3 regions of the Aestuariimicrobium soli genome follow, and region 1 is predicted to be linked to each of the others. Evidence: predicted binding sites of a transcription regulator. Region 1 holds the regulator's gene; each other region holds the start of a gene.

The links. Region 1 encodes LexA, which represses DNA repair genes until DNA is damaged. Its sites were predicted from a motif close to TCGAACANNTGTTCGA; they were not measured.
Positions count from the first base shown of each region.
Region 2: a site for LexA is predicted at 6,396-6,411, ahead of ACSDQ9_RS11015 (DUF6504 family protein). Genes of this name have one in related genera too.
Region 3: a site for LexA is predicted at 5,790-5,805, ahead of ACSDQ9_RS01265 (DUF222 domain-containing protein). Genes of this name have one in related genera too.

Region 1 covers NZ_JBPJSQ010000001.1:101,561-111,079, reverse strand. Annotated here, with positions in the region: gene ACSDQ9_RS00505 (vitamin B12-dependent ribonucleotide reductase) at 1-1,621, opposite strand, end outside; gene nrdR (transcriptional regulator NrdR) at 1,684-2,223, opposite strand; gene ACSDQ9_RS00495 (hypothetical protein) at 2,492-2,857, opposite strand; gene lexA (transcriptional repressor LexA) at 3,143-4,021, shown strand; gene ACSDQ9_RS00485 (ATP-dependent DNA helicase) at 4,023-5,987, opposite strand; gene hflX (GTPase HflX) at 6,153-7,658, opposite strand; gene dapF (diaminopimelate epimerase) at 7,708-8,544, opposite strand; gene miaA (tRNA (adenosine(37)-N6)-dimethylallyltransferase MiaA) at 8,571-9,519, opposite strand, start outside.
Region 2 covers NZ_JBPJSQ010000009.1:32,259-41,777, forward strand. Annotated here, with positions in the region: gene ACSDQ9_RS10980 (HelD family protein) at 1-769, opposite strand, end outside; gene ACSDQ9_RS10985 (hypothetical protein) at 805-2,088, opposite strand; gene ACSDQ9_RS10990 (DUF4126 domain-containing protein) at 2,085-2,678, opposite strand; gene ACSDQ9_RS10995 (DUF2891 family protein) at 2,707-3,759, opposite strand; gene ACSDQ9_RS11000 (LamB/YcsF family protein) at 3,945-4,727, shown strand; gene ACSDQ9_RS11005 (5-oxoprolinase subunit B family protein) at 4,741-5,412, shown strand; gene ACSDQ9_RS11010 (5-oxoprolinase subunit C family protein) at 5,409-6,305, shown strand; gene ACSDQ9_RS11015 (DUF6504 family protein) at 6,564-7,007, shown strand; gene ACSDQ9_RS11020 (SAV_6107 family HEPN domain-containing protein) at 7,018-7,452, shown strand; gene ACSDQ9_RS11025 (DNA polymerase III subunit alpha) at 7,449-9,519, shown strand, end outside.
Region 3 covers NZ_JBPJSQ010000001.1:262,189-271,707, forward strand. Annotated here, with positions in the region: gene ACSDQ9_RS01230 (MGH1-like glycoside hydrolase domain-containing protein) at 1-2,321, opposite strand, end outside; gene ACSDQ9_RS01235 (pyrimidine dimer DNA glycosylase) at 2,332-2,499, opposite strand; partial or broken gene ACSDQ9_RS01240 (pyrimidine dimer DNA glycosylase/endonuclease V) at 2,564-2,626, opposite strand; gene ACSDQ9_RS01245 (MmcQ/YjbR family DNA-binding protein) at 2,728-3,165, shown strand; gene ACSDQ9_RS01250 (MarR family winged helix-turn-helix transcriptional regulator) at 3,186-3,629, shown strand; gene ACSDQ9_RS01255 (MFS transporter) at 3,644-4,858, shown strand; gene ACSDQ9_RS01260 (aminoglycoside phosphotransferase family protein) at 4,839-5,756, opposite strand; gene ACSDQ9_RS01265 (DUF222 domain-containing protein) at 5,881-7,377, shown strand; gene ACSDQ9_RS01270 (DUF488 domain-containing protein) at 7,374-7,739, shown strand; gene ACSDQ9_RS01275 (NAD-dependent epimerase/dehydratase family protein) at 7,717-8,493, opposite strand; gene ACSDQ9_RS01280 (MOSC domain-containing protein) at 8,552-9,121, opposite strand; gene ACSDQ9_RS01285 (lysoplasmalogenase family protein) at 9,130-9,519, opposite strand, start outside.

The DNA of each region.
Region 1 (9,519 bases):
AGGCCTGGGCGTTGCGGAAGCCGTTGGTCTTGCCGAGCTTGACCACGTTCTCCCACTCACGCGTGGCGGCCTTGTGCACGTCACCGTCGAGCGAGGTGAGGGTGCGCAGGTCGTCGTTCGCGGCCTGGTGCTTGCGCATCACCTTCTGGTGGGCGCTCTGGTTGCGGGCGTAGCCGTTGTAGGGCCCCACCACCGCGGCCAGTTCGGCCGAACGACGGTAGGCGGCACCGGTCATCAGCGAGGTGATGGCGGCGGCCAGCGAGCGGCCACCCTCGGAGTCGTAGCCCTTGCCGAGCGCCATCAGCAGCGCGCCCAGGTTGGCGTAGCCGATACCGAGCTGACGGTAGTCGCGGGTGGTCCGGCCGATCGCCTCGGTCGGGAAGTCGGCGAAGCAGATCGAGATGTCCATCGCGGTGAAGATCAGCTCGACGGCCTTGACGAAGGTCTCGGAGTCGAAGGTGTCCTTCTCGGTGAGGAACTTCAGCAGGTTCAGGCTGGCCAGGTTGCACGAGGAGTTGTCGAGGCTCATGTACTCCGAGCAGGGGTTCGACGCCGTGATCCGGCCGGTCTCGGGGTTGGTGTGCCAGGCGTTGATGGTGTCGTCGTACTGGATGCCCGGGTCGGCGCACTCCCAGGCGGCCTTGGCGATCTTGTCGAACAGCCCCTTGGCCTGGATCTCCTCGATCACCGAACCGTCACCGCGGGCACGCAGCCCGAACAGCCCGTCCTCCTCGACGGCGCGCATGAACTCATCGGTGACGCGCACCGAGTTGTTGGCGTTCTGGTACTGCACCGAGGTGATGTCGCGGCCGCCCAGATCCATGTCGAAGCCGGCGTCGCGCAGCGCGCGGATCTTGTTCTCCTCGCGCGCCTTGGTCTCGACGAACTCCTCGATGTCGGGGTGGTCGACGTCGAGCACGACCATCTTGGCCGCACGGCGGGTGGCGCCACCCGACTTGATGGTGCCGGCGGAGGCGTCGGCGCCACGCATGAACGAGACGGGTCCCGAGGCGGTCCCACCGGAGCTCAGCAGTTCCTTGGACGAGCGGATGCGCGACAGGTTGAGGCCGGCGCCCGAACCACCCTTGAAGATGAAGCCCTCTTCCTTGTACCAGTTGAGGATCGAGTCCATCGAGTCGTCAACCGACAGGATGAAGCAGGCCGAGACCTGCTGGGGGCTCTGGGTGCCGACGTTGAACCACACCGGCGAGTTGAAGCTGAAGTACTGGTGCAGGAGCATCCAGGTGAGTTCGTGCTCGAAGATCTCGGCGTCGTCGGCGGTGGCGAAGTAGTCGTGATCCACACCGGCCTGGGTGTAGGTCTTCACCACACGGTCGATGAGCTGGCGCAGGCTGGTCTCGCGGGCATCGGTGCCCACGGCGCCACGGAAGTACTTCGTGGTCACGATCGTCGACGCGTTCAGGCTCCAGAACGAGGGGAATTCCACCCCGCGCTGCTCGAACACGGTCTCGCCGGACTTCCAGTTGGTCTGCACCACGTCGCGCTTCTCCCAGACGACGTCGTCGTAGGGGTGGGTGCCCTCGGTGGTGAAGACGCGGTCGATCGTCAGTCCGTTCGACTTCTTGGCCGAACGGCGCGTCGAGCGGGTGGTTTCGCTCATGGCTGTGACTTCCTCTTCTGTGGGTGGGGTGGGGGTGAATGCTGCTGCCTGGGGGGATCGGCTCAGCCGATCGACTCCAGGGTGGGTTGGGCCGAATCCGGTGACGCCACGCGTTGCTTGCGGGGCCGTTCTGGTCGAGCGGTGGGGGCGGTTCCGGGATCCTGCTCGCGCATGGCCTCGATCTCGGCCTCGAAGTCGTCGACCGACTCGTAGTGCTTGTAGACCGACGCGAACCGCAGGTAGGCGACCGGGTCGAGTTCCGACAGGGGCCCCAGAATGGCGACCCCCACCTCCTCGGTGGGCACCTCAGCCATCCCGGACGAGCGCAGGGCCTCCTCGACCCGCTGGCCCAGCTTGGCCAGGTCGACGTCGCTGACCGGACGACCCTTGCAGGCCTTGCGGACACCCTGGACGACCTTGTCGCGGCTGAAGGGCTCGACCACGCCCGACTTCTTCACGACCACGAGCTGCATCTGCTCGATGGTGGTGAATCGCCGTTCGCAGGCCGGGCACTGACGCCGCCGACGAATGGACGAACCGTCCTCGGAGGCGCGTGAATCGAGCACGCGCGAGTCGGTGTTGCGGCAGAACGGGCAGTGCACGGGTGATCCACCTCCTCCTTGACCGAGGGTCTCGCCGGCGCCTGGCCAGGTTGTGCATGACCCTGTGGACACGGTGTGGACAAGTCAGGTTTTCGGTGGACAACCGACCACAACCTGTGGATGAATCACAGCCGTGCAACTACTAGATGTAGGGACTTTAAACACTCCCCGGGCCTGGGTCAAGCGGTTGGCGTCGACACGCCCACACCAAATGTGGGGGCTCGCCGAGGGCTGAACCACCACCGGCTGTGGGCGGCGGGATCGACCCTCAGGCCAGCGGCGCGTTGGAGAAGCTGAGGAAGACATCGACCAGCACGGCCAACGTCAGCAGCGCCAGGCACGCGAACCCGCCCAGCACCACCGCCAGGCCGCGATCCGTCAGGCGCAGGGCGCCGGCCGTCGACAACGGCGCCACCGCACCGCCAGCCACGTCACCGGCCACGTCGCTGCACGCGCGCACGTTTGCACCCTGGATGGCCGGGGCAATCACGGTGCGTCGCTGCGGACGCAGCGCCGGCCCGACCGGCCGCGGACCGCTCACGACACGATCGCGCCGAGCCCTCGTGCGCGGCTTCGTCGGCACGGCGAAGGGGTTCAGCTGGGGGTTCAGCTGACTGGTGGCGACTGCGGTCATGATCTGCTCCTCGGGTGTCGGGTCGGACATCCTCCGACCCGGTCGACTCCCGGCCCGGAAGGGCCGTGAAGTACAGGTGTACGAAAACACTAGACGGTGATGACGATTGGCACAAGCGTTCGAATGAACCGGCGTGTCGAGCTCGTCCTCGCCTGTGAACCACTGAACACGAGGGCTCTGACATTTTCGTGGCTGGGGGCCCTCGAGACCCTCTGACAGGGCTGCTCGCGCGAAACACCGCACAGGTGTTTGAAAACAGGTTCGATTCTACCTAGCGTGCTGGGCATGGCAGGAGAAGACGATAACTTCGGGGCACCGGCGAGCGGGCGCAAGCCCTCGACGACCAGACGACGAGGGGCCAAGCGGGGCCCAGGTCGTCCGAGCAATGCCTCCATCCGCGCCGAGCTGGGCAGCCTGAACGCGGCCGGCGACGAGGTGCCCGGCGTCGACGGCCTCACGCCACGGCAGCGCCGCATCCTCGAGGTGATCACCAGCGCCATCGAGGCCAACGGCTATCCGCCCAGCATCCGCGAGGTGGCCTCGGTGATGGGCTTCGCCTCACCTTCTTCGGTCGCGCACCAGATGCGGCAGTTGGAGGCGAAGGGATTCCTGCGCCGCGACCCGAATCGTCCGCGGGCCATCGAGGTGCGGTTGCCCGCCGCACCGAGTCGGACGACCGGCAGCGAACCCACTCCCCTGCGCCCTCTGTCCGACCCGCGTCGGCCGGACACCCCCCTCGACGCGATCGACGAGACAATCGACGAGACGGGGGTCAACGACGCCTTCCCGACCGCCGTCAACGTGCCCATCGTCGGCCGGATCGCCGCCGGTGGCCCGATCCTGGCCGAGGAGGTCGTCGAGGACGTCTTCCCCCTCCCCCGCCAGCTGGTCGGTGAGGGCACCCTGTTCATGCTCGAGGTGCGCGGCGACTCCATGGTCGATGCGGCCATCTGCGACGGCGACTGGGTGGTGGTGCGCCAGCAGCCCAACGCCGAGAATGGCGACATCGTGGCCGCCCTGCTCGACAACGAGGCCACCGTCAAGACGTTCAAGCGGGTGCCCGGCCAGGTCTGGCTGCTGCCCCACAACCCGCTCTACTCGCCGATCGACGGCAACCACGCCAGCATTCTCGGCAAGGTCGTCGCCGTGATGCGCAAGCTCTGAGTCAGGCGTCCTCGCGGGCCGCCTGCAGCCGCTTCAGGGCCTGCACCGCCACCTCGCGATCTGCCGTCATCCAGAAATCGGGCATCGACGCCCGCAGGAACGAGCCGTAGCGCGCCTTCACCAGCCGCGGGTCGAGCATGGCCACGACCCCCCGGTCGGAGGCGCGACGAATCAGTCGGCCCGCGCCCTGGGCCAGCAGTAGGGCCGCATGGGAAGCCGCCACCGCCATGAACCCGTTGCCGCCGGCATCGGTGACGGCCTGCTGTCGTGCCTGCATCAGCGGGTCGTCGGGCCGCGGGAACGGAATCTTGTCGATGATCACCAGCTCGCAGGTGTCGCCGGGAATGTCGATTCCCTGCCACAGCGACAGGGTGCCGAACAGGCAGGCGTGCGGGTCGTCGATGAACCGGCGGGTGAGCTCCGGCAACTGGGCGTCGCCCTGGCAGAGAATGGTCAGGTCGGTCAGCTGGCTGCGTACATGGCGCGCGGCCGCCTCCGCGTTGCGCTGACTGGCGAACAACCCCAGGGTTCGTCCGCCCGCGGCCCACACCAGCTCAGCCACCTCGGCCAGCAGTTCGGGGGCCATCTGATCGCGGCCCGGATTGGGCAGGTCGGCCGCCACGTACAGGATTCCCTGCCGGCGGTAGTCGAAGGGCGAGCCGACGTCGAGACCCAGCCAGTGCAGGGTGTCCTCGTCTGGCTCCTCGGGCGCGTCGTCGATGCCGCTGAGTCGTTCCTTGCGCTTCAGCCCGACGTTCTGGGCCACCTGGTCGAAGTCGCCGCCGAGCTTCAGGGTGGCCGACGTCATCACCACCGTGGCCGTGCTCATCACCGACGACCGCATCAGCCCCGCCACCGACAACGGAGCCACGTGGGCCCAGCGCCCGAACCGCTCGCGCTCGGTCGTCCAGATGACGTCGGCGGCGCGCAGGGCGGCCATCCGCTCGGCGATGTCGAAGACCTCCTTGACCGCCGCCCCCGCCTGGGCCTTCTCGGCATCGGAACCCTGCATCACGGCCGGACGATCCTCCGGCTTGGTCGACAACTGGCTGACGGCGTGGCGGGCGGCATCGCGCACGAGCGCGAAGGCGTCGGTCATCACGCCGGCCTCGGTGACCCGGCCGATGGGGGCCTCGTCGAGCGCCTGCTTCAGGGCATCGGCCGACTCGAGCAGCTGCATGCCGGTGTCGTCGTCCAGATGGCTGAGCGCCCGTCGGGCCACGCGCTCGACGAGGGCGGGGCTGAGTTCGTCCGAGGCCGCCCCGGTGACCCGGGAGACCAGGTCGTGGGCCTCGTCGATCACCACCAGGTCGTGTTCGGGCAGCGCCGTGCCACCGTGCATGGCGTCAATGGCGAGCAGGGCGTGGTTGGTGACGATCAGCTGGGCCTTGCGGGCCTCGTCGCGGGACTTCTCGACGAAACACTGCTGGCCGAAGGGGCAACGCTGCACGCCCAGACACTCGCGCACGGGCATCGACACCTGTTCCCACGAGCGGGGCTGGTGGGAGGGCGCGTCGTCTCGATCGGCGAGCGCCTTGTCGGCGAGCTGTTGCTCGGCCCACTCGCGCAGCATCACCACCTCGGCGCCGATCACCGATTCGGCACTGCTCCCTGCGGTCCTGGTGGCCTGCGCGACCTCTTCACCGCCCAGCAGCGCCTCCTGGTCCATCGGCATGCCGTCGCGAATCTTGTAGAGACAGGCGTAATTGGTGCGACCCTTCAGGATCGCCGTGCTGGGCCTGGTGCCGTGCACCTTCTCGATGGCGTCCAGGGCCGCCGGAATGTCCTTCTTGGCGAGCTGGGCCTGCAGCGCCAGGGTGGCCGTGGCGATCACCACGGTGTCGTCGGAGGTGACGCAGCGTTCCAGGGCGGGCGCGAGGTAGCCCAACGACTTGCCCGTGCCCGTGCCGGCCTGGATGAGCGCGTGCACCCCGGTGTCGAACGCGTCGGCGATGGCATCGGCCATCTGAGCCTGACCGGGGCGTTCCTCGCCCCCGAAGCCGGCCACGGCGGCGGCCAGCACGTCTCGATGCCGTCGCTGACCGGTTCCGTCTGGATCACTCACCGGTTCAGACTAGCCAACCCCACCGACAGGGTTCACGGGCCTGTGGACAACCCCCTGGCGCACGGCTCAGCGCACGTAGGGCGCGAACTCGGCGGCCAGTTCCGGGTGCACCTGGGCGGTGACCAGCGTGCCCTCGGCCGTGTGCTCCGTGGCGAGGAACTGTCCGGTGCGGTGCACCTTGTCGATCAGGTCGCCGCGCGAGTACGGCACCAGCGCCCGCACCTCGACCTCGGGCACCGGCAACCTGGCCTCGGTGATGCGCCGCAGCTCGTCGATGCCCTCGCCGGTGCGCGCCGACACGAAGACCGCATCCGGGTACTGGCTGCGCAGCATGGTGAGGGTGTCGGCCTCGGCACGGTCGATCTTGTTGAACACGATCTGCTCAGCCTGATGACCGGCGCCGATGTCGTTCAGGACGGTGCGCACCGCGTTGATCTGGCCGATGGGGTCGGGATCGGAGCCGTCGACGATGTGCAGGAGCAGGTCGGCGTTGGTCGATTCCTCCAGCGTCGAGGCGAACGCTGCCACCAGGTCGTGCGGCAGATGGCGCACGAAACCCACGGTGTCGGTCAGGGTGAACACGCGGCCGTCGGCGGCATTCGTCCGCCGGGTGGTGGGGTCCAGCGTCGCGAACAGCGCATCCTCGACCAGCACGCCCGCGTGGGTGAGCCGGTTGAGCAGGGACGACTTGCCCGCGTTGGTGTAGCCGACGATGGCCACCGAGGGGATCCGGTTGCGCACGCGGTCGGCCCGCTTCGTCTCGCGCACACCATCCATCTCGCGCAACTTGGCGCGCAGCTGGGCGATGCGGGTGTTGATGCGCCGACGGTCGGTCTCGATCTTGGTCTCACCGGGACCGCGGCCACCGATGCCGGCACCGCCGGCGGCACGACCGCCGGCCTGACGCGACAGGTTGCCACCCCAGCCACGCAGGCGCTGCTTGAGGTAGTTCAGCTGGGCCAGTTCGACCTGGGCCTTGCCCTCGACGCTCTTGGCGTGCTGGGCGAAGATGTCGAGGATCAGGGCGGTGCGGTCGACCACCTTGACCTTGATGCGGTCCTCGAGGTTGCGCAGCTGGGCCGGCTGGAGCTCGCCGTCGCAGATCACGGTGTCGGCCCCCGTGGCCACCACCACCTCGCGCACCTCGTCGACCTTGCCCCGACCGATGTAGGTCGCGGGGTCGGGTGACTTGCGTCGCTGGACGAGCCCCTCGAGCACCTGTGAGCCGGCCGTCTCGGCCAGCAGCTTCAGCTCGGTCATGGCGTTGTCGACGTCGGCCTCGGTGCCGGTCGTCCACACCGACACCAGCACCACCCGCTCGAGGCGCAACTGGCGGTACTCGACCTCGGTGACGTCCTCGAGTTCGGTCGAGATGCCGGCCACACGACGCAGGCTGTGCCTGGCGGCCAGATCGAGCTGGTCACCGTCATAGCCACCCGAGGTGGCATCGTCCTCGGGGTCGGGCTCCGCCCAGGGATCGGTCAGCTCGTCCGACCACTGGTCGTCGCCGGCCAGATCGTCGCTGGCCAGATCGTCATGGGGGTCGACGTCGTGAGTGTGTGCGTGGTTCATCGTCCGTCCAGTTTGCCAGTCGGCGACGAACGGGGCCAAGGCATTTCCCTCAGTCGGGCAGTCGGGTCTCGCCGGTCGCCACGATCTCCGCCTGACCGGTCAGCAGGGCGTTGCCGTCGTCCGCGAGGGTGACGGTCAACTGCCCACCCGGCACGGTCACGGCGTAGTCGCCGGAACCCGTGCCCCGGGCCCGGGCGAACGCGGCCGCCGAGGCCACCACTCCGGTGCCGCACGACAGCGTCTCGCCGCTCCCCCGTTCGTGCACCCGCAGGGACAGACTGCGCTCACCCGTCGGCACCACGAACTCGACATTGGCGCCGTGCGGGAAGGCCTCGTCGGGTTGCCACGTGGGCTGGCGCTCCACCGCCAGGGCGGCCAGATCGGTGCCCTCGTCCAGCAACACCACGGCGTGGGGGTTGCCGACGTCGACGCTCACGCCGGTCCAGGTCTGCCCTGTCCCGGCCTGGTCGGTCAGGGTGACCTCGACGTCGGGGCCGAAGCTGACGGCGCCCATCTCGACGGTGAAGGTGCCGTCGGGAGTGACGGCCACGCCGCGCAGCCCCGCACGGGTGGCGACTTGGTTGCGTGTCATCAGGTCGTTCTCGAGCAGGTAGCGCGCGAACACCCGCAGCCCGTTGCCGCACATCTCGGCGATCGACCCGTCGGCATTGCGGTAGTCCATGAACCACAGGTCGGGATCACCGTCCCACTCCGGCACGTGGCCGGCCTTCACCGCGCGCAGCAGGCCGTCGCCACCGATCCCGAAGTGACGGTCGGTGAGGGCGCGCACGTCACGTTCCGACAACGGCATCGTGTTGTGCCGGTCGGCGACGATCACGAAATCATTCCCGGTGCCGTGGCCCTTGGCGAACCTGACTGTGCGCATCTCTTCCCCTTCGTCCCACGGACCCCTCAGGGGTGGGCGGGGTCCCCGTGTCGATCGGTCAATTCTCCCACTCCCAGCACGGCCGTGACCACCCGTTCCACGGCCGTCGGGTCACCCGCGGGCAGCCAGGTGATGCGCCGATCGCGGCGGAACCACCCCAGTTGCTTGCGCGCGAAACGCTTGGTCTGGGCGATGGTGGCCAGCCGCGCCTCGTCCTCAGTGCACTCCCCCGCCAGGTGGTCGAGCACCTGTCGGTACCCCAGGGCGCGCGAGGCCGTTCGTCCGGCACGAAGTCCCCGCGCCTCGAGTCGCCTGACCTCGTCGACCAGGCCATCGCGCCACATCTGGTCGACCCTGGTTGCGATGCGCGCGTCCATCTCGGCCCGGTCGACCTCGAGGCCGAACTGGTGCACGTCGTCGAGGGCGTAGGCGGGCTCCGGCAACGTGGCCGTGAACGAGCCGGTGAGGGTGATCACCTCGAGGGCCCGGACGATGCGCCGGCCGTTCTGCGGCAGGATCTGCCGGGCGGCGTCGGGTGCCAGCGCCGCCAGCTCCCCGTGCAGGGCCTCGGGACCGACCTCGTCGAGGCGGTGCTGCCACCGGGCGCGCACCTGCGGGTCGGTGCCGGGGAAGTCGATCACGTCGGTGACGGCGTGGGTGTAGAGGGCCGAACCCCCCACCAACACCGGGACGACGCCCTCATCGCGCAGCGACGCGATCACCTGCCTGGCCAGCGCCTGGAACTCGGCCACGGAGGCCGTGACCTCGGGCGACCAGACGTCAACCAAGTGGTGCCGCACGGCTGCCCGCTGCTGCGGCGTGGGTTTGGCCGTGCCGATGTCCATGCCGACGTAGACGGCCATCGAGTCGGCGTTGACCACCTCGGCGGGCCGTCCGCGTGAGATCAGCTCCAGGGCGACGTCGACGGCCAGTTGCGACTTGCCACTCGCCGTGGGCCCGACGATCACGACGAGG
Region 2 (9,519 bases), on a different contig from region 1:
GCACGCCGCCCTTCTCGAGGCGCTTGCGGTGGGTGTAGAGCAGGTAGGCGGCGCGGTGCAGGGCCACCACGGTCTTGCCGGTTCCGGGGCCTCCCGAGATGACGGTGAACCCCTGGTAGGGGGCGCGGATGGCCTCGTCCTGCTCGGCCTGGATGGTGGCGACGATGTCGCGCATGGCGTCGCCGCGGGCCCGCTTGAGCGCCGCCATCAGGGCGCCCTCGCCGACCACCACCAGGTCGGAGTCGGCGGACGAGTCGAGCAGGTCGTCCTCGACGCCGGTGACGGTGGCGCCCTGGCTGCGCAGCACGCGACGGCGGACGACGCCCAGCGGGTCGTTGGGGGTGGCCCGGTAGAACGGCTCGGCGGCCGGAGCGCGCCAGTCCATCACCAGCGGCTCGTACTCCTCGTCACGGACGCCGATGCGACCGACGTGCCGCACCTCGCCGTCGGTGAGGTCGAGTCGCCCGAAGACCAGCCCCTCGTGTTCGGCGTCGAGCGTGGCCAACCGGCGGGCGGACTGGTAGGCGAAGGCATCGCGCTCGAACATGGCGGTGCCGTACTCCTCGCGCATGTAGTCACCGCGGTCACTCTTGAAGGTCTCGCTCCCGGCGCGGGCGACCTGCTTGGCCGAGGCGGTGGCCAGGTCAAGGGCCCGGTAGACCCGGTCGACGTGTTCCTGTTCGGCGGCGATCTCGCGGCGAACGACGTCGGGATCGGGGGTGGTCGCGGACTGGCGGGGCCGGTCCTGACTTGCGGGTGATGAGTTCACGAACTTCCCTCACACGGTGAGACTGACGCTCCAGCCTACTCGCGTGGGTGGCTCACGTCGGTATTGGGGCCGTCAGCCGATCGCGGAACGGGGCGCAGCCGCGGTGGGGTGGGGGCGTTGCGGTTCGTCGGACGAATGTCCTCGCCGGTCAGGTGCTCGTGCACCTCGTAGGCGATCAGCGCTCCGGTCAGCAGCTGGGCCCACGACTCATTTCCGGCGTGGCTGGCGGCGCTGCCCCTCCAGTGGTTCTCGTCGACGCGCAGGGGTGGGCGGTCGCGCCAGTGCCGGAAGGTGTCGATGGTCCAGCCGCCGGTGGGGGCGGGCGGATTCATGGGGGAGTCCCAGGTGGACGTGACCGCACGTCCTTGCCAGCGCCACGTGACCACCGGCCCGGACTCATCCATGTGATCGACACACTCCGACACCACTCCCATCGGAAGGTCATTGTCGTCGTCTCGTGACTCGAAGACAGGGGCCCACACCCGTGGTGCGGGGCCCCACGGCCACCGGGGACGTGGCGGGACAGGAAGCGTCGCATCGACCTCGGCCCGTGCCATCGCTGCGCGGGCCGGAAGGCCACGGTTGTGGACGCCGAGGGTCCCGGCCCGAGCGACCAGAAGGTCGACGAGGCGACTCAAGGGTTGCACGTGGCGGGTGTCGGTGTCGATCAGATGCCACCGCCCGAAGATGCGTTCGACGGACCAGCGGGAGGAGAGCAACGCCGGGGCACGGCTGTCGCCGGTGACTTCAGAGTGCTCGGCACCCGCGCGTATGGCCATGCTGTTCCAGAGCATCACCAGCCTGGGATCCCTCAGCTCGGTCGCCAACTCGCCCATGGTCGTGCGCGGAAGGAGATCGCGAAGGTCGGCATTCGGGTCGAACGGTCGCTCTGTTCCGTGGCGTCTCAGCCCTTGCCACAGGGTGTCGGCGCGATCCAGCAGTCGCGCCCACGACTGGGCCTGGGAACGACCGACCAACGGTTCGAGCGCGCGAATCTGCGCGCCCCGGTCGGTGGGCAGGACCACCTCAGTGCCATCGAAGAAGCGATGCGTCGGTGGCGGGGCCTCGACCAGTTCGAGGTGCGCGGCGTTGAGCACGCCAGCCATGGGTTGGCCGGTCTTGGTGAACAGGTCGCGCCAGGCGGCGGGGAGGGTGGTGATCGGTGGTTCGGCGCCGGGAGCGGGTTGCCCGGGGGTGTCGACGAGTTCGACGACATGCCCCCAGCGGGCCAGCCGGGCGGCGACCGAGAGCCCGACCAGGCTCGTCCCGTGCACCCTGACGTCGGGCTGGGCGGGGCTCCTGGTGGTGATGCTGCTCATGTGGTGCGAGGCTCGCGCCCGAGCCAGCGTCGGATCGCCCGGTAGCCCTTCTTCACCCGCGAGAACGCGAACCACACGATGATCGCCGTCGCCAGCAGCAGCACCCCCGCGATGCCGGCGGCGACCAGCGGGAAGCTGGCGGCCAGCGCGGCCACCCCCACCACACTGACGTCGCCCGCGGTGGACGCGGCCACATTGGTGACCGGCTCGGGCGAGGTGTTGATCGCCAGTCTCAGTCCCGACTTGGTGACGTGGCTGAGCAGCGCCGACACCCCGCCGACGGCGGCCAGGGCGATGGTGAGCAGGCTGCCCGACTGTCCGGCGATCAGGGCACCGATCACCGCGCCGGCGATGGGACGAATGAACGTCGAGATGGTGTCCCACGCCGAGTCGAGGTAGGGAATCTTGTCGGCCACGAGCTCGAGCACGGCGAGCACCGCCATCACGATCAGCACGTCGGTGCGTTGGAACCCGGCGGGCACGCTCGGCTCGTGGGCGAAGCGGCCCATCAGGCCCAGCACCAGCACCGTGGCATAGGCGTTGATGCCGCTCGCCCAGCCCGAGGCAAAGGTCATCGGGAGCAGTTCCATGGGCTCACAGTAGGGCCGCGGTCACCGCTCACCCGGGATTGGGCTCCATCAGGGTGGCGAGCAGGGCGAAGCTGACCAGCCAGTGGGTGCTCATGAAATGCCCGTGGGTGATGGCCTGCGTCGCCGAGGCCACCTGGGTGTCGGACGAGGCCAACGCCGCCTCCCGCCGCGGCCCCTCGAGGTGGGGAGCGAGGGCGCGCAGTTGGGCGGCCCGGCTGAGGGCCAACCCGTGCAGGTGCACGGCCTGACCGTCGGTCTCGTCCAACACCACGGGGGTCTCGAGCAGCCGGTCGCCAGGTTCCGCGAGCACGGGGAGGAAGGTGTTCAGCCAGCCGCCGAACTCGCCCGACGGCAGCACGCGGCGCATCAGGTCGGCCTCGCAGAGGGCGGGAGACAGGAAGTCGGCGCCGCTGGGTTCCCACTGGCTGGGGTAGTCGAGGTCGTTGAGGAAGAAGCGGTGCGCGGCCTCGTCGATGGCCCGCACGGCGTCGTCGACCCCGAGGGCCTCGTAGGCGTCGCGGGCCAGGGTGAGCCCGAAGGCGGTGTTGGAGTGCACCCCGTGGCGGATCGGGTGGGCCAGCTTGGGGAGCCACGCGATCAGGTGGTCGGCCACCTGGTCGGCGACCGGCTGCAGGGAGGTGGCCCATCCGCGGGCGTTCGTGCGGAGGGGGTGGGTGGTGTCGGCGGCCAGCGCCGTGGCGGCGGCGGTGAGGGCCGCGACCCAGCCCCATCCGTAGGGACGTTCGTAGCCCGGGTTGGCGGCCAGGTAGTCCGTCTCGACGCGTCCGTTGGCCTCGGTGAGGCGCTGGTCGAGTTCGGCCACGAGGGCGGCTCGCGTGTCGTCCGCGATCGAGGAGGAGGCGTGGTGAAGCAGGGTGATGGCCGACCACTGCATGTGCGCCGAGGAGTGCCAGTCGAGGCTGGCGTGGAACATCGGGTGCAGGCGGGTGGGGGTGACGTCGCAGTCGTCGGCGGAGCGGCTGGCGTGGGCGGCGGCGTAGGGCCACGGGGTGCGGAGCACGTCGACGATGGTGTCGGCCCAGGCGTCGGCGTGCGGGGTGAGCAGAGTGGCAAGCGACATGAGGTCGAGCGTAGTTGGCGGGGCGCGGGTGGGTGCGCGGGGGTGCGCGGGGTGAGGGTCGGCGAGGCGGGTCTCTGGGGAACACCGCTCCGAAATGGCGTCCCGGAACTGCCTGTCCGGCCGCGTCCCACGGCGAGGGCGCCCACTGAGGGAGCATCGGGGGCCGGAGCTTGCGAGAATGAGGCATGCGCATCGACCTGAACGCCGACCTCGGGGAGTCCTTCGGCTCGTGGACGATGGGCGATGACCAGGCCCTGCTCGACGTGGTCACCTCGGCGAATGTCGCCTGCGGGTTCCACGCCGGCGACCCCAGCGTGGCGCTGGCGACCCTGCGAGCCGCGGCCGAGCGAGGGGTGGTCGTGGGGGCCCACGTCGCCTATCGCGACCTCGCCGGGTTCGGCCGCCGGTTCATCGATGTGGCCCCGGACGACCTGCGGGCCGACGTGCTCTACCAACTGTCGGCGCTGGCCGGGATGGCGCGGGTGGCTGGCGCGAGGCTGGCCTACGTGAAACCGCACGGGGCGCTCTACAACGCGATCGTCACCCATCGCGGTCAGGCCGAGGCGGTGGTCGGGGCGATCGCCGACTTCGACCGATCACTGACCCTGCTGGGGCTGCCCGGGGTGGCCCTCGAGCTGGCCGAGCGCGCCGGGCTGACCACCGCGGTCGAGGCATTCGCCGATCGTGGCTATCGGTCCGAGGGCACCTTGGTGCCCCGCCGCGAACCCGGGGCGCTGCTGCATGACCCGGACGAGGTGGCCGCCCGCATGGTGCGGCTGACCACCGAGGGTGAGCTGACGGCCGTCGACGGATCGACGGTGGCCGTACGGGCCGACTCGATCTGCGTGCACGGCGACAGTCCCGGTGCCGTGGCGATGGCGACCGCAGTGCGGGCGGCGCTGGCCAGCGCGGGGGTCGAGCTCGCCCCGTTCGTCCACCCGCTCGACCACCCAGTCGCCGACGCGTGAGCGGCTGGCTGCCATGAAGGTCGACCTTCGTCGGTTGGGGCTCACGGGGCTGCTGGTCGACTGCGGATCGGCCCCGGCCCGGCGGGCGTTCGCGGCGGCCCTCGACGCCCGGATCGACGAGTTCCCGGGGGTGCTCGAGGTGGTTCCGGCCGCGTGCACCGTGGCCGTGCTGGTCGACTCCGAGCAGCGGATCGCCCCGCTGCGGGACTGGCTGGTCGAGCTCGCCCGCGAGGCCGAGCCGGCCCACGAGGGAGAGGGGGAGCAGTATCCGCCCGCGTCCCGCGGCAGGGGCGTCGACCTGGTCGTGCCCGTGACCTACGACGGGGTCGATCTCGCCGCGGTGGGCGACCTGCTCGACCTCACCCCCGCCGAGGTGGTGGCCTGGCACACGGGCCAGGTCTGGACCTGTGACGTCACCGGTTTCATGCCCGGCTTCGGTTACCTCACCGGCGAGCACCCCCGCGAGGTGCCGCGGCTGGCCAGCCCTCGTCCGCGCATTCCTGCCGGCTCGGTCGCGCTGGCCGGGGTCTGGACCGGCATCTATCCCGGGGAGTCGCCGGGAGGCTGGCAGCTGATCGGACGCACCGATCTGGCGATGTTCGACCCCACGCGCTCCCGGCCGGCCCTGCTGGCGCCGGGCACCCGCCTGCGCTTCGAGTCGGTGGGACGAGGGGCGGGCGGATGAACCGGCCCCAGAACGCGGTGCTGCGGGTCGTCGACCCCGGCCCGCTGACCCTGCTCGAAGATCTCGGACGAGTCACCGGTGCCGCCATCGGCCTGCCTCGCGGTGGCGCCGTCGACCGCGCCGGCCTGCGCCTGGCCAACCGGCTGGTGGGCAACCCCGAGCACGCCGCTGGGTTGGAGGTGCTGTGGGGTGGGCTGGTGGTCGAGGCCTTGGCCGACACGGTGATCAGCGTCTGCGGCGCCCCCGTGTCCGTGACGATCGACGGACGAGCCGAGCGCAGCCACACCGCCGTCCCGGTGAGGGCCGGGGCCGTCATTGCGCTGGGCCGTTGCGTGCTGGGCCGTTGCGTGGTGCGCGGAGTGAGGCCCCTCGTCGCGGTGGCCGGTGGTCTGGCGGGTGAGTCCCTGCTGGGGTCGGTGTCGGCCTCGCCGGCCGCCGGCCTCGGCAGGGCGCCCCTGGTGGCCGGTGACCTGCTGATGAGTGCCGGCCTGCCCACGACCCCGTGGATCACCACCGACCTGGGTCTGACCGTCGGCCACGACCCGCACCGCCCCTTGCGGGTGATCGGTGGCCCCCGCGACGACTGGCTCACCGACACCGCCCGGGGGCTGTTCGCCACCACCGGCTGGCGGGTGGGCCCGCAGTGCGATCGGGTGGGGATCAGGCTCGAGGGCCCACCCCTGGCCTGGTCCCACCCCGGGCGCGAGTTGCCCAGTGAGGCCGTGGTTCCCGGGGCGGTGCAGGTGCCTCCCGAGGGTCGTCCGTTGGTCTTTCTGGCCGACCATCCCACCACCGGCGGCTACCCGGTGGTCGGGGTCGTCCACCCCGACGATCTCGACGCGTTGGGGCAGGCCGGCCCCGGCGACGAGGTGCGTTTCCGCTGGTGGCGGTGACCTCGGCGGGATCGGCACCGATCGAGGTCGGGAGCCGTTCGCGGGAGGGCTTGACGTTGTGTCGGAGGGTGCTCCTATAGTGGTACCTGTTCGAACACCTGTTCGATTGCGAGAGGTCACCCACTGCTCGCCATCGCCGATCGGGAACTTGGGGAAGGGCCCGCTCGGTTCGACAGGTCGGACGAACACTGGGACCGCTCCGGCGTGGTCGGCTTCGACCCCCGGCCACGTCGGGGCTCCCTTCACGGGTCGAGTGTCATGCCGGTTTCGGCGAGGTCAGGCTCGGGGAAGGAGCCCAAGGTGCGCAGGCGTGGGGATGCGATCGAGGTCAGGCTCGGCAGGATGGACGATCCCGCCCAGTTCCTGTGGCGGGACCAGCTGTGGCGGGTGCTGGCGATCGAGAGTCGGTGGATCGAGTCCGGGGAGTGGTGGACGTCGGCCCAGGTGCGCGCCGCCCGCGGCGACGAGGACTGGCAGCACGGCCCCCTCGGTGGGGCGGCCGGAACCGCCACCCTGAGCCGCGAGGTCACCACGCCCGCTCCTCGTCCCTCGACCGGCGGTGCGGACGACGCCGACCTGCTGCGGGAGTGCGAGGTCTGGCGCGTCGAGGCGGCCAACGGCATGGCCGGCAGTCGCGGTGTCTACGAACTGGCCCACACCTTCCACGACGGCGCCTGGCACCTGCGCGCCGTGATCGACTGAGGGGCGGGCGATGTCGAGTCATCCCAGCAGCAGCCCGACCGTCGCGCGAGTGGCCGACCGTCATCGGGTCGACCTGGCCCACCTGCAGGGGCTGGTCGTCACGGCCGACCTGACCCCCGACGCGGCCGACCGCTACCTGGCGGCCCACCATGCCCTGCGCGAGACCGCCGCGCTGGCGCTGGCGGCGCGCAGTGTCCACACCCCGGTCAGTCATGCCCGGCACCTGTGGACCGGACTCGCCCACCTCGCCCCCGAACTGGCCGAGTGGGCGGGCTACCTGGCGGCCATCCAGCCCCGCCACGACGCGACCGTTCGCGGTGAACTGCCGATTGGCGACCGCGAGGCCGACGATCTGGTGCGCGACGCCCAGACCTTCCTCGAGGCGGTGGGGCGGTTGCGGATCGACGCCCGCCCGCCGGTCGCGGGCGGGGGGAGCCGACGATGAGCGATCCCTTCGTGCACCTGCGGGTGGCCTCCGGTTACTCCTTCCAGCACGGTGCCTCCCATCCCTCCGCGCTGGTGGCGAAGGCGGCCGAGCACGGCCAGTCGATGCTGGCCCTCACCGATCGCGACGGTCTCTACGGGGCCATCCGGTTCGCCAAGGCCTGCCTGCAGCACGGGGTCTCGCCCGTGCTGGGGGTCGACCTGGCGGTGCCCGAACCGACCCGGCTCGGTGCGGCCGGCGCGCCCCGCCGCACCGCGGCCCGGGGCGGCGAGATCCGTGACCAGCGGCATCCGCGGGTGGTGGCCATGGCCTCGTCCAAGCGGGGGTGGGCGAGCCTGTGCAGGCTGGTCTCGGCCACCCATCTGGCGGGTGAGCGCGGACGGCCCGAGAGTTCCCTGGACCAGCTCGAGCGGCACCTCGACGACGTGGTGGTCACCCTGGGCAGCGACTCCGCCTTCGGGCTGCGCGTGGCCGCACGCGACCGTCGCGGTGCCGAGACCGAACTGCGCCGCTGGACCGATCGGCTGGGAGCCGAGCGGGTGGTCGTGGCCGCCACCAACCATCAGGTGGCCGGCACCGGGGTCAACTCCGCCGCCCAGGCCGGGGGCATGGTGGCGCTGGCCGACCGGTTCGGGCTGCCGGCCGTGCTCACCAACCAGGTGCGCATGGCCGAACGCCACCAGGCCGCCACCATCGACGTGCTCGACGCGGCCCGCCGACTGGTGCCGCTCGACCTGCGCAACATCGACCGCCGCAATGCCGAGGGCTTCCTGAAATCGGGCAAGGCGATGGTCGAGATCGCCGAGCAGGTCGCCGACCTGGCCGGACGAGGCACGGGTGGCGCCGAGCGGCTGCTGCAGGACACCCGCACCCTGGGGCTGCGCTGCCAGCTCGACCCGCGCGCCGACTTGGGACTGGGCGACATCCACCTGCCCGAGTTCGGGGTGCTGGGCACCACGGCCGCCGAGGTGATGGGCGTCCTGAAGCGGCGATGCGAGGCGGGGGTCGGGGCGCGGTACGGGTCGTCGCCCGAGGTGCTCGCTCGGGTCGAGCGACGCCTCGACGAGGAACTGGCCGTGATCGAACACCTCGGGTTCGCGTCGTACTTCCTCACCGTGGCCGACGTGGTCGACCTGGTGCGCGACCTGGGCATTCGCTGCGCGGCGCGCGGTTCGGGGGCCGGCAGCATGGTCAACCACCTGCTCGGCATCTCGGGGGTCGACCCGATCGCCAACGGGCTGATCATGGAACGCTTCCTGTCGCCGCTGCGCAAGGCGCTGCCCGACATCGACCTCGACGTCGAGTCGGCCCGGCGCACCGAGGTCTACGAGAAGATCCTCGACGTCTTCGGCGGTGAACGGGTGGCCTGCGTGGCCATGCTCGAGACCTACCGGGTCAGGCATGCGGTGCGCGATGTCGGCGCCGCCCTGAGCCTGCCGCCGATGGAGGTCGACGCCATCGCCAAGGCCTTCCCGCACATTCGCGCCCGCGACGCCCGCGCCGCCCTGCGCGACCTGCCCGAACTGCGGGCCGCCGGGCTGGCCGAGCGCCGCCTCGACGTGCTCTTCGACCTGGTCGAATCGCTCGACGGGCTGCCGCGCCACGTCGCCCTGCACCCCTGTGGGGTGCTGCTGTCTGACGCCACGCTGGGCGACCGCACCCCGGTCGAGGCCAGTTTCGGCGGGTTCCCGATGAGCCAGTTCGACAAGGACGACGTGGAGGACATCGGGTTGCTCAAGCTCGACGTGCTCGGCATCCGCATGCAGTCGTCGATGGCCCACTGTCTCGACGAGCTGGAGCGCACGGGGCACCCTCGTCCCGACATCGACGCCCTGGCACCCTTCGACGACCCCGACACCTACGACCTGATCGCCCATGCCCAGACGCTGGGCTGCTTCCAGATCGAGTCACCCGGGCAACGGGAACTGATCGGCAAGTTCGGCCCCACCACCTTCACCGATGTGGTGATCGACATCTCGCTGTTCCGCCCGGGGCCGGTGAAGTCCGACATGGTGGTGCCCTTCCTGAACGCCCGGCAGGGCTGGAAGGAACCGGTGTACCTGCACC
Region 3 (9,519 bases), 160 kb from region 1:
CAGTTCGAGTTGCCGCCGAACATGCCGGAGTCGGACTCACCCGGCAGGTACTTCAGGAACATGTCCTGGTCGACCAGCCGCACGTGCAAGCCGTCACGATAGGCGGCCGACAGCGACCTGATGCCGTGCTCGGAGAGGAACTCCTCGGGGTCGAACAGGCGTCGCAGCACCCGGCCGAGGCGGGGTGGGTCAACCAGCGACATCGTCTGCAGGTGCCCCTCGTCCGCCTTCTCGGTGAGAATCCAGCGGGCGAGGTCGGGACGATTCTCGGCCAGCCAGCGCCGGCGTCGGCTGAACTCCGGCAGTTCATCGGCCACCCACGACTGGGTGTTGGCGACCGCCAGCAGGGGCACGAGCCCCACCAGCGAGCGCACCGGCACCCGCTCGGTCTGGCCGTCCTCGCTGACGAGGGCGTCGTAGAAGAAGCCGTCCTCGTCGTCCCACAGCGACACCTGGCCGGTGCCGAACCGCTCCATCGCCTGACTGATCGACAGGAAGCGTTCGAAGAAGGTGGTGGCGATCTCGTCCCACGCGGGGCTCTTGCGGGCGAGTTCCTGGCTGATGCGCATCATCACCAGGGTGTGGAAGGCGATCCAGCTGGTGGCGTCGGACTGCTCCAGGCGCCACCCGTCGGGCACCTGGGTCGAGCGGTCGAACAGTGAGATGTTGTCCATGCCGAGGAAGCCACCCTCGAACAGGTTGTTGCCCGCTTCGTCCTTGCGGTTGACCCACCAGCCGGAGTTGAGCAGCAGTTTGGTGATCACGCGCACCAGGAACTCGGTGTCCCAGGCGCCCTCGGCGAGGTAGACCTGCAGGGCGGCCCAGGCATGCACCGGCGGGTTGACGTCGGAGAAGCGCCACTCGTAGGCGGGCAGTTGTCCGTTGGGGTGCTGGGCCCATTCACGGCACATCAGCAACAGCTGGTTCTTGGCGAAGGCGGGGTCGATGTGGGCGAAGGCGACGCAGTGGAAGGCAAGGTCCCAGGCCGCGAACCACGGGTACTCCCAGTCGTCTGGCATCGAGATCACGTCGGCCAGATCGAGGTTCGTCCAGTCCGTGTTGCGGCCCCAGGGTTCCTGGGCGCGACGCGACGGCGGGGGAGCGGGCTGGGCCGGGTCGCCCTGCAGCCATTCGCGCACCGAGTAGCGGTAGACCTGTTTGTTCCAGCACAGGCCGGCGAAGGCGCGGCGGGTGAGGGCGCGCTCGCGGTCACTGACCTCGGCGGGGATCACGGCCGCGTAGAACTCGTCGGCCTCACGACGGCGGTCGGCGAGGGTCTGGTCGAACGTGGCGCCGAAGGGGTCGGTGAGTTCGTGGCTGTGATGGGTGAGACGCACCCGCACCTCGATGGTCTCGCCGGGAGCGACGGCGTCGGTGTGGAACCAAAAGGCAACCTTGGTGCCGCTGCTGCCGTCGGCGGACGGAGCCCGACACGCGTCGGTCTGGCCGTGGACGATGGCCCGGTTGACCGAGTCCTTGGGGTGTGGGCTCGGGTTGGGCTGCCCCCACAACGCCTGCGCGTTGGACTCGTTGTCGCACCACAGCACCGTCGGCGCCCCCAGCCGTTCGGGGTGGTCAACGGCGAGGCGGTACTCGCCGAGCCAGGCGTGGCGGCTGACCACCTCGGTGTGGTCGGCATGGTCGTCGCCGACGGTGATCGACGGCACCCGATCGTCGCGTCCCCAGGCCCATGTGTTGCGGAACCAGTACTGCGGAATCAGGTGCAGCGGGGCGGGTTCGGGGCCGTGGTTGGTGGCGCGCACCACCATGCACAGGTCGGTGGGGTGAGCCTTGGCGTGCGTGACGGTGACGTCAAAGAAGCGGTCCTGGGCGAGGATGCCGGTGTCGCGCAGTTCGTACTCGCGATCGGTGGCCCCACGTTGCGCGTTGGCCTCGACGAGGTCGGTGTAGGGGTAGGCCGCTTGCGGGTAGCGGTAGAGGAACTCGCCGAACGCGTGGGTGGGCAGCGCATCGAGCGGCCAGTAGTACTCCTTGACGTCTTCGCCGTGGTTGCCCTGCGGGTTGGTGAGCCCGAAGGGGCGCTCCTTCAGTCGGTCGTCGCGACCATTCCAGAGCGCGACGGCCAGATTGGCGAAGCCGAACCGGTCGCAGACCCCGGCGATGGCGTCCTCGCCCCACCGGTAGGCCCGCAGGTGGGCCTGGTCGAAGTCGAAGTGTTCCCAAGCGTTGCCATCGGCCGAGTAGTCCTCGCGCACCGTGCCCCACTGCCGGGCCGCCATGTAGGGGCCCCAGCGGCGCCAGGCAGAGTCGTCGTCCACCGAAGAGGCGAGGCGGTGGTGTTCGGCTGTGGTGTCCGTCACAGGTCGCACCCTAGTCAGGAAGGGTGACGTCGGTGACGGGTTGGGCGCGTTCCCACGGCTCGACGTCGCCGGGCACGACCCGGAAGAGCGGGTGGACGTCGACCCGGCGGGGCAGTGGCCCCACGTCGGGGGAGCGGACGAGCAGTTTGGCCTGCAGGTGGTCGCGTTCGAGCGCCACCTGACCCTCGGTGGGTGTAGCCCCGGGTGCGCCCGGCCAGCACGGCCTGGGCCAGCAGCGCCTCGCGCCAGCAGGCGACCAGACCGGCCCGATCGAGGTGACGGGGGTGCAGGGACCACACACGCATGGGTCAGGGGTTCCGAGGTTCGATCATGATGATCGCCACGTTACGGCCGCTCGCCAGCGGCGCTGCAGCACACTGGTGAGCGCCACAGCGAGGAGGTCACGATGGCGCACCCGGCCCGATACACCGCGGACGATCCCTACCTGGTTCGGCTCCGCGAGATCTGCCTGAGCCTGCCCGGAGCGAGCGAGAAGGAGTCGCACGGTCGTCCGGTGTTCTGCACCACGAAGGTGTTCGCCATCTTCGGGGCCACGGTCAAGGGCGACCACTGGGACGACCGCTGGGCCCAGGCGGTGGTCGTGCTGCCCGATGCGGACGAGCGCGCGGCACTGCTGGCCCAGAGCGAGCAGGCGGGCGACGGGCGGGTCTTCGTGCCCGCCTACCACGGGCCATCGGGATGGATCGGGCTCAACCTTGCACAGCGACCCGCCGACCAGGTCGACTGGCGCGAGGTGGCCGAACTGGTGGAACTGTCGTACCGACGGACGGCGGGCACGCGGCTGGTGGCGGAACTCGACCGCCAGGCTGGACAAGATAAGTAAGTTATATAAGAATGTGATGTATGAGTCATGAGGTCGCGGACGAGGTGCTGCGGCTGACCGCCCGGTTGAACCGGTGGGTGAGCGCGCGCACCGATGTCGGCGTGCCCACCGCGCAGGCCCGACTGCTCGGTCACATCGATGACCTGCAGCCGGTGCGGATCACCACCTTGGCCCTCGCCGACCACAGCTCGCAGCCGGGAGTGACCGCCCAGGTCAACCGCCTGGAGTCGGCCGGACTGGTGCGCCGCATCCCGGACGAGTCCGACGCCCGCGCCAGCCTCGTGGAACTCACCGAGCACGGCCGCGCGGCGCTGACCAAGGCCCGGGGCGTGCGCGCCGCCGGACTGGCCCCGCTGCTCGACCAGCTCGACGCGGCCGACCTCGATCGGCTCCGTGCCGGAGTGGCCGTGCTCAGCGGGCTGGTCGACCGGCTCGACCCTCACCCTGACCAGACCACACCCTGACAAGGACTGATCTCTTGTTCCGCCAACCCAAGACCGTCTGGGCCGTTGCCTTCGCCTGCGTCATCGCCTTCATGGGCATCGGCCTGGTCGACCCGATTCTCAAGCCCATCGCGGACGAACTGAACGCGACCCCGTCGCAGGTCTCGCTGCTGTTCACCTCGTACAACGCCGTCATGGCCGTCGCGATGCTCGTCGCCGGCTGGGTGTCCAGCCGGATCGGCGCCAAGAAGACGCTCCTGATAGGGCTGTGCATCATCATCATCGGCGCCGGGGCCGCCGGCCTGCAGAACGCCATCCCCGGCATCGTCGCCTTCCGCGCCGTCTGGGGCCTGGGCAACGCCTTGTTCATCGCGACCGCCCTCACCACCATCGTGACCGCGGCCAAGGGCTCGGTCGGGCAGGCGATCGTGCTCTACGAGGCCGCTCTGGGGCTGGGCATCGCTGCCGGGCCGCTGCTCGGTGGTGCTCTGGGCGCCCTGTCGTGGCGGTTCCCGTTCTTCGGGGTGAGCGTGCTGATGACCGTGGGGTTGATCGCCACCGCACTGGTGCTGCCGGCGACCGAGCCGACCGGCGAGCGCACGTCGATCAAGGCGCCCATCAAGGCGCTGGGTCACCGAGGTCTGCTCACGGTGGGCATCACCGCGTTCCTCTACAACTTCGGCTTCTTCACCCTGCTGGCGTTCACCCCCTTCCCCCTCGACATGGATGCCCACGGTGTCGGCCTCGTCTTCTTCGGGTGGGGCCTGTTGCTCGCCCTGTCATCGGTGTTGGTGGCGCCCTGGGTGCAGCGGACGTTCGGCACGACCGCCGGCCTCGTCGGCGCGCTGGTCACGTTCATGGTGCTGCTGGCCATCATGGGCATCTACACGGAGGCGAAGACGGTGCTGGTGGTGTGCGTGGTGCTCGCGGGCGGCGCGCTCGGGGTGAACAACACGCTGATCACCGAGACCGTCATGAAGATCTCGCCCGCCCCTCGCGGCGTCGCCTCGTCGGCCTACAGCTTCGTCCGGTTCATCGGTGGCGCCATCGCCCCGTGGCTGGCCGGCAAGCTCGGGGAGCGCTCGATGCACGTGCCGTTCTACGTCGGCGCCGGTGCCGTGCTGCTCGCCGTGATCGTGCTCTCGACCATTCGCGGTGACCTGCGGCGTCTCGATGCCACCCCCGGCCACGGCGCCGAGCCGGTCGATTCGCAGATCGAGGCCGAGGCCGTCACGGTCGGCGACGCCTGAAGTCGGCAGTGGCGCCGGTGGTGAGACGGACGAACTCGTCGCGCAGGCGCCCGGTGGCCGCGGGGGACAGGTAGGCGGCGAAGGCGGGGTACTGGAAGGCCAGCACCAGCAGTTGCCGGGCCGTGATGGCTCGGTCGAGGTCGTCCGCGGCCAGCGGGCCTCGGCCGTGGCGTTCGCGGGCCGATGCGTACCAGCGCACGATCAGGTCGCGACCCGGAAGGGCGGCCAGCCCGGGATCGGCGGTGGCTCGGGTCAGCAGGAAGGCGAGGTCGTCGGTGCCCCTGGCCCAGCCGGCGGACTGCCAGTCGATCAGCAGCGGTCGTCCCGCGAGAGCGTCGGTGGTGTCGAGCACCACGTTGTCGAGGTGGCAGTCACCGTGAGTGAACTCCACCGGGCCCGCGGAAGCGTCGTCGGCGAGCACGTGGCGATGGTCCGTCACCCACGCGAGCGCCGCCCCGGACTCGTCGTCGTCCCACAGCTCACGCAACAGCGCCAGGTCGGCCACGGGGTCGAGACCCGGCCAGGGTTCTGAGTGCCAGCGCGGGCGGTCGGGCGGTGTCGAGGCGTGCAGCGAGGCCAGATCGTCGAGCAGGTGACGCCAATGAGCGTCGCTCAGGGTGGCGCGTTCGAGGCGGGGGAGCACGATGGTCGTCCACCCCTGCGTGACCTCGTGGAACAACACCGGCGGACGAGGAACCGTGAGCCCCGGCTCGAGCAACGCCGCCAGCTCACGGTCGGCGCGGGCGGTGGCCTCGTCCGAGTCGTGCAGGGTGGTCTTGACCACCACGGGTCGATCGCCGAGGTGGCCCGGTAGCACCGCCGACCCCGAGCGGGACCCCGCCAGTGGGGGAGCGTCGTCGAGGGTGATGCCGGCGGGCGGGCGAGGCTGGTCGGTCATGGCACCAGTCTGTCAGGGGGCCCTGGCACATCGGCCGAAATGTGTTCGAAAATAGTGCCTGAACAGGGCTCGATTTCTCGTCTGACCTCTGGGAATTGTCGGCTTCGAATCGTACAATGGATGCATGACGACGACTTTGGTGGACGAGCTCGCGGGAGAGCTGTCATTGGTGTGCGTCGTGCACCATTCCACCGATGAGGCACTCGACACCCTGACCCACATTCGCACACTGAAGCGGCAGGCGGCGCTGGCCGAATTCCAGGCGGCGGCCGAGTATGCGGAACTGTCCGGGCGTGAGCTGATGGTCGACGACGATGGACGACCTCGACATGGAGCCATGCACGGTGAGCGGCTGGTGCGAATCGCGGGGGAGGGGAGCCCGCTGGTCGCGGAGTTCGCCGCCCTCGAGGTGGGCGCCGCCATGCGCATGTCGAAGGAGTCGGCCTTCCATCTGATGCGCCATGCCCTGGCCGTGAAGCATCGCCTTCCCGGGGTCTGGTTCCTGGTCAAGAGTCTTCGGCTCGAGGTGTGGCAGGCCCGTGACATCGCCGACGTCACCGAGGGGTTGACGGCCGATCAGGCCGAGTGGGTCGACGCGCGGCTGGCTCCCACCGCTACGGGCATGAGTCACCGCAGACTGTTGCGGCATGCTCGCGCTCTGGTGGCGAAGGCGGTACCGGACGAGGCGACTCGTGACCGGGATGCAGCGCGCCGAGGGCGGCGGGTGCGGGTCGACGCCACCACCAACGGGGCCACGGCCTTCGTCCTGGCGACCCTCGATGCGGTCGACGCGAAGCACCTCGACGCGCGCCTCAGCCAGCTGGCAGCCATCCTGAAGACCTGTGGTGACGGCGACGACCTCGACGTGCGCCGATCCAAGGCACTGGGCCTGCTGGCATCGCCCGCGAGAGCTCTGCAACTGCTGCAGGCGAGCGCCGCGGCGGAGGCGCCGGCGCTCGTCGACGATGGGGCGCTCGACGTGGAGTGCCCCGCTCGTGGGCAGCGTGGGCACACGTGCGGCACCATCACCGTCGATCCCGAACTGCTGTTGCCGCGGGCCGAACTGGTCGTTCACCTGAGCGACCACACGCTGGAACTGGGGGAGTCGGTCGAACAGAACCTGATGCGGGCCCGCGATCTCGGCCCGCAATTGGTGGGCTGGGCGCGCGATCTGCTCGGGCATCAGCGGGTGACGCTTCGTCCGGTACTGCAGGTCGACGCGCTGATGCCGTCGGACGCCTACGAGGTGCCCGAGCGCATGCGCGAGGCGATCACGATGCGCAACCCGGTGAGTGTGTTCCCCTTCTCGACCCGTCGGGCCAGTAGGTGCGACCTCGACCACACCGTTCCCTATCGGCCACCAGACGATCAGGTGCTCGAGACCGAGGACTGGCTCGATCGCAGGCAACAGAATCTGCACCAGACTCGAACGGACAATCTGGGGCCGCTGGATCGGAAGGCCCATCGCGCCAAGACCTTCGCCGACTGGCAGGTGTCGCAACCGGTGCCCGGCTGTTTCCTGTGGACCTCACCGAAGAAGTACCGCTACCTGGTCACGCCCTCGGGCACGATCAGCCTGGGTCGGACTGGTGGTGGCAGGGCAGGGGAGGGATTGCCGTGACCGAGATCGTGATGTCGCGCGTCTACGACGAGCCGACCCCGGACGACGGCCTGCGCTGGCTGGTCGACCGGCTGTGGCCGAGGGGCATGAGCAAGGAGCGCGCCGCCCTCGACACCTGGCACAAGGACCTCGCACCGTCCGACGACCTGCGTCGGTGGTTCCACGCCGACCTCGAGGGACGATGGCCCGAGTTCACCCGTCGCTACCTGGCCGAGCTGGACGCCAACCCGGCCGCGGACGAGGCGCTGACCGCCCTCGCTGGGCAGCCGAGACTCACGCTGCTCACGGCGGCGCGCAACCTCGATCGCAGTGAGGTGCCCGTGCTGCGCGACTGGTTGATCAGCCGTTCGGCCAGCGCGTAGGGCTGGGCTGTCGGGGGTCCTCCGGCTCGTCCGAGTGGTCGGTCCAGCGGTCCTTGGGGCGGTAGCCCAGCTCGAGCATGGTGTTGGTGAGGCCCCAGCGGCGGTTCGGGTTGTCGCTGATGGCGTAGTAGAGGCCGAAGGTGACGTCGGCCTCGATCGCGCACCGCACCACCTGCTCGGTGTCGTCCTCGCTCAGCCACATGGCGCGCAGCAGGTCGGGGTCGCCGGGGTTGGTGCGGGGGCTGCTCCAGCCGATGCGCAGGGCGATGAAGTCGAGGCCGTGCTCGTCGTGGTAGAACCGGCCGAGCGCCTCACCGAAGATCTTCGAGACCCCGTACAGCGAGTCGCCCCGGGGGAGCGTCGTCTCGTGCACGGGCCACTCACCGAGTCGGTCGTACATGCCCATTGCGTGGTTGGACGACGCGAACACGAACCGGCGCACGCCCGCCTCGCGACTCGCCTCCAGCGCGTTGCGCAGGCCGATGATGTTGGCCTGCAGCACGTCGTCCCAACTGGAATCCGGCGCGGCCGACCCGGCCATGTGCACCACGGTGTCGACGCCCTCCATGAGGGCCAGGGTGTCGTCGTAGTCGGTGAGGTCGGCCAGGCGCAGGTCGTCGGGACTGTCGTCGCGGCGGTGCCGGCCCTGCAGAACCAGGTCGTAGTCGTCGCGCAGGCGCTCGGCGAGCAGGCGACCGATGCCGCCGGTGGCTCCGGTGATCAGGACGCGTCGAGGGGTCGGGGTGCTGGTCATGTCGCCCATCATGGCCGATCCGGGGTCGCCGGACGGGAGGTCGGTCTCACGGGGCTGGTCACACGGGAGTCAGGGGAAGGAGTGGCTCCGGAGGCAGGGTCACCTCGATCGGGTCACCCGTCGCCACGATGCCCCCGCGGGAGACGATGCCCATCACGCCCGCCAGCCGGACGACCTCGCCGTCGTCCGTGGTGGTGAGCACCTGCTTCAGCAGCCCGGGCTGGAAGTCGTTGATCTGGTTGCAGGGGTTCCGCAGGCCGGTCACGGTGATCACGGCCTCGCCGATCGTGAGCCTCGTCCCCACCGGCAGGCCGAGCAGGTCGAGACCCTGAGTCGTGATGTTCTCCCCGAGGTCACCGGGACGAACCTCGTGCCCGACCAGCGCGAGCTGGTCGAAGAGTTCTTGGTGCATCAGGTGCACCTGGCGAAGGTTGGGCGTGGACGGGTTCTTCGCGACCCGGGACCGGTGCTTGACCGAGACACCGGCGTGCGCGTCGCCCTCGACCCCGATGCCCTCGACCAGGGTGACCTGCTCGAGGGTCTGCTTGCTGAAGGAGTGGGACGGGCTGCGGTGCACGGCCCTGACCGTGGGTGGTGCGACTGTGTCTGTCCCGGCGGTGTCGGTCATGTCGTCCATCATGGCCGACGGAGACGCCGCAGCACGGCCAGCAGGATGAGCAGGCACGCCGCCCCGTAGGTGCCCATGATGGCCACCGGCACCGCCGCACCGTGCCAGCCGCGGAAGGCCTGCAGCGCGATCAGGGAGTCGGAGACCATGAACAGGATTCCGCCCAGGGTGGCCAGCCGGTGCACGCCCGTGGCGAGGACGGCCATCAGCGTGAGCACGAGTCCGTAGACGAGGATCGGCACCCGCAGTGCCCCGGCCCCGGACCAGACGGCGGCCATCAACACCACGTAGGCCACGACGTAGGCCGCCAGCGAGGGGAGTGCGCCGGGGCGTCCGAGCAGGCTGGCTCGTCGCAGCGGCCAGAACGCCCAGCAGAACGCGAGGTGTCCGCACAGGAA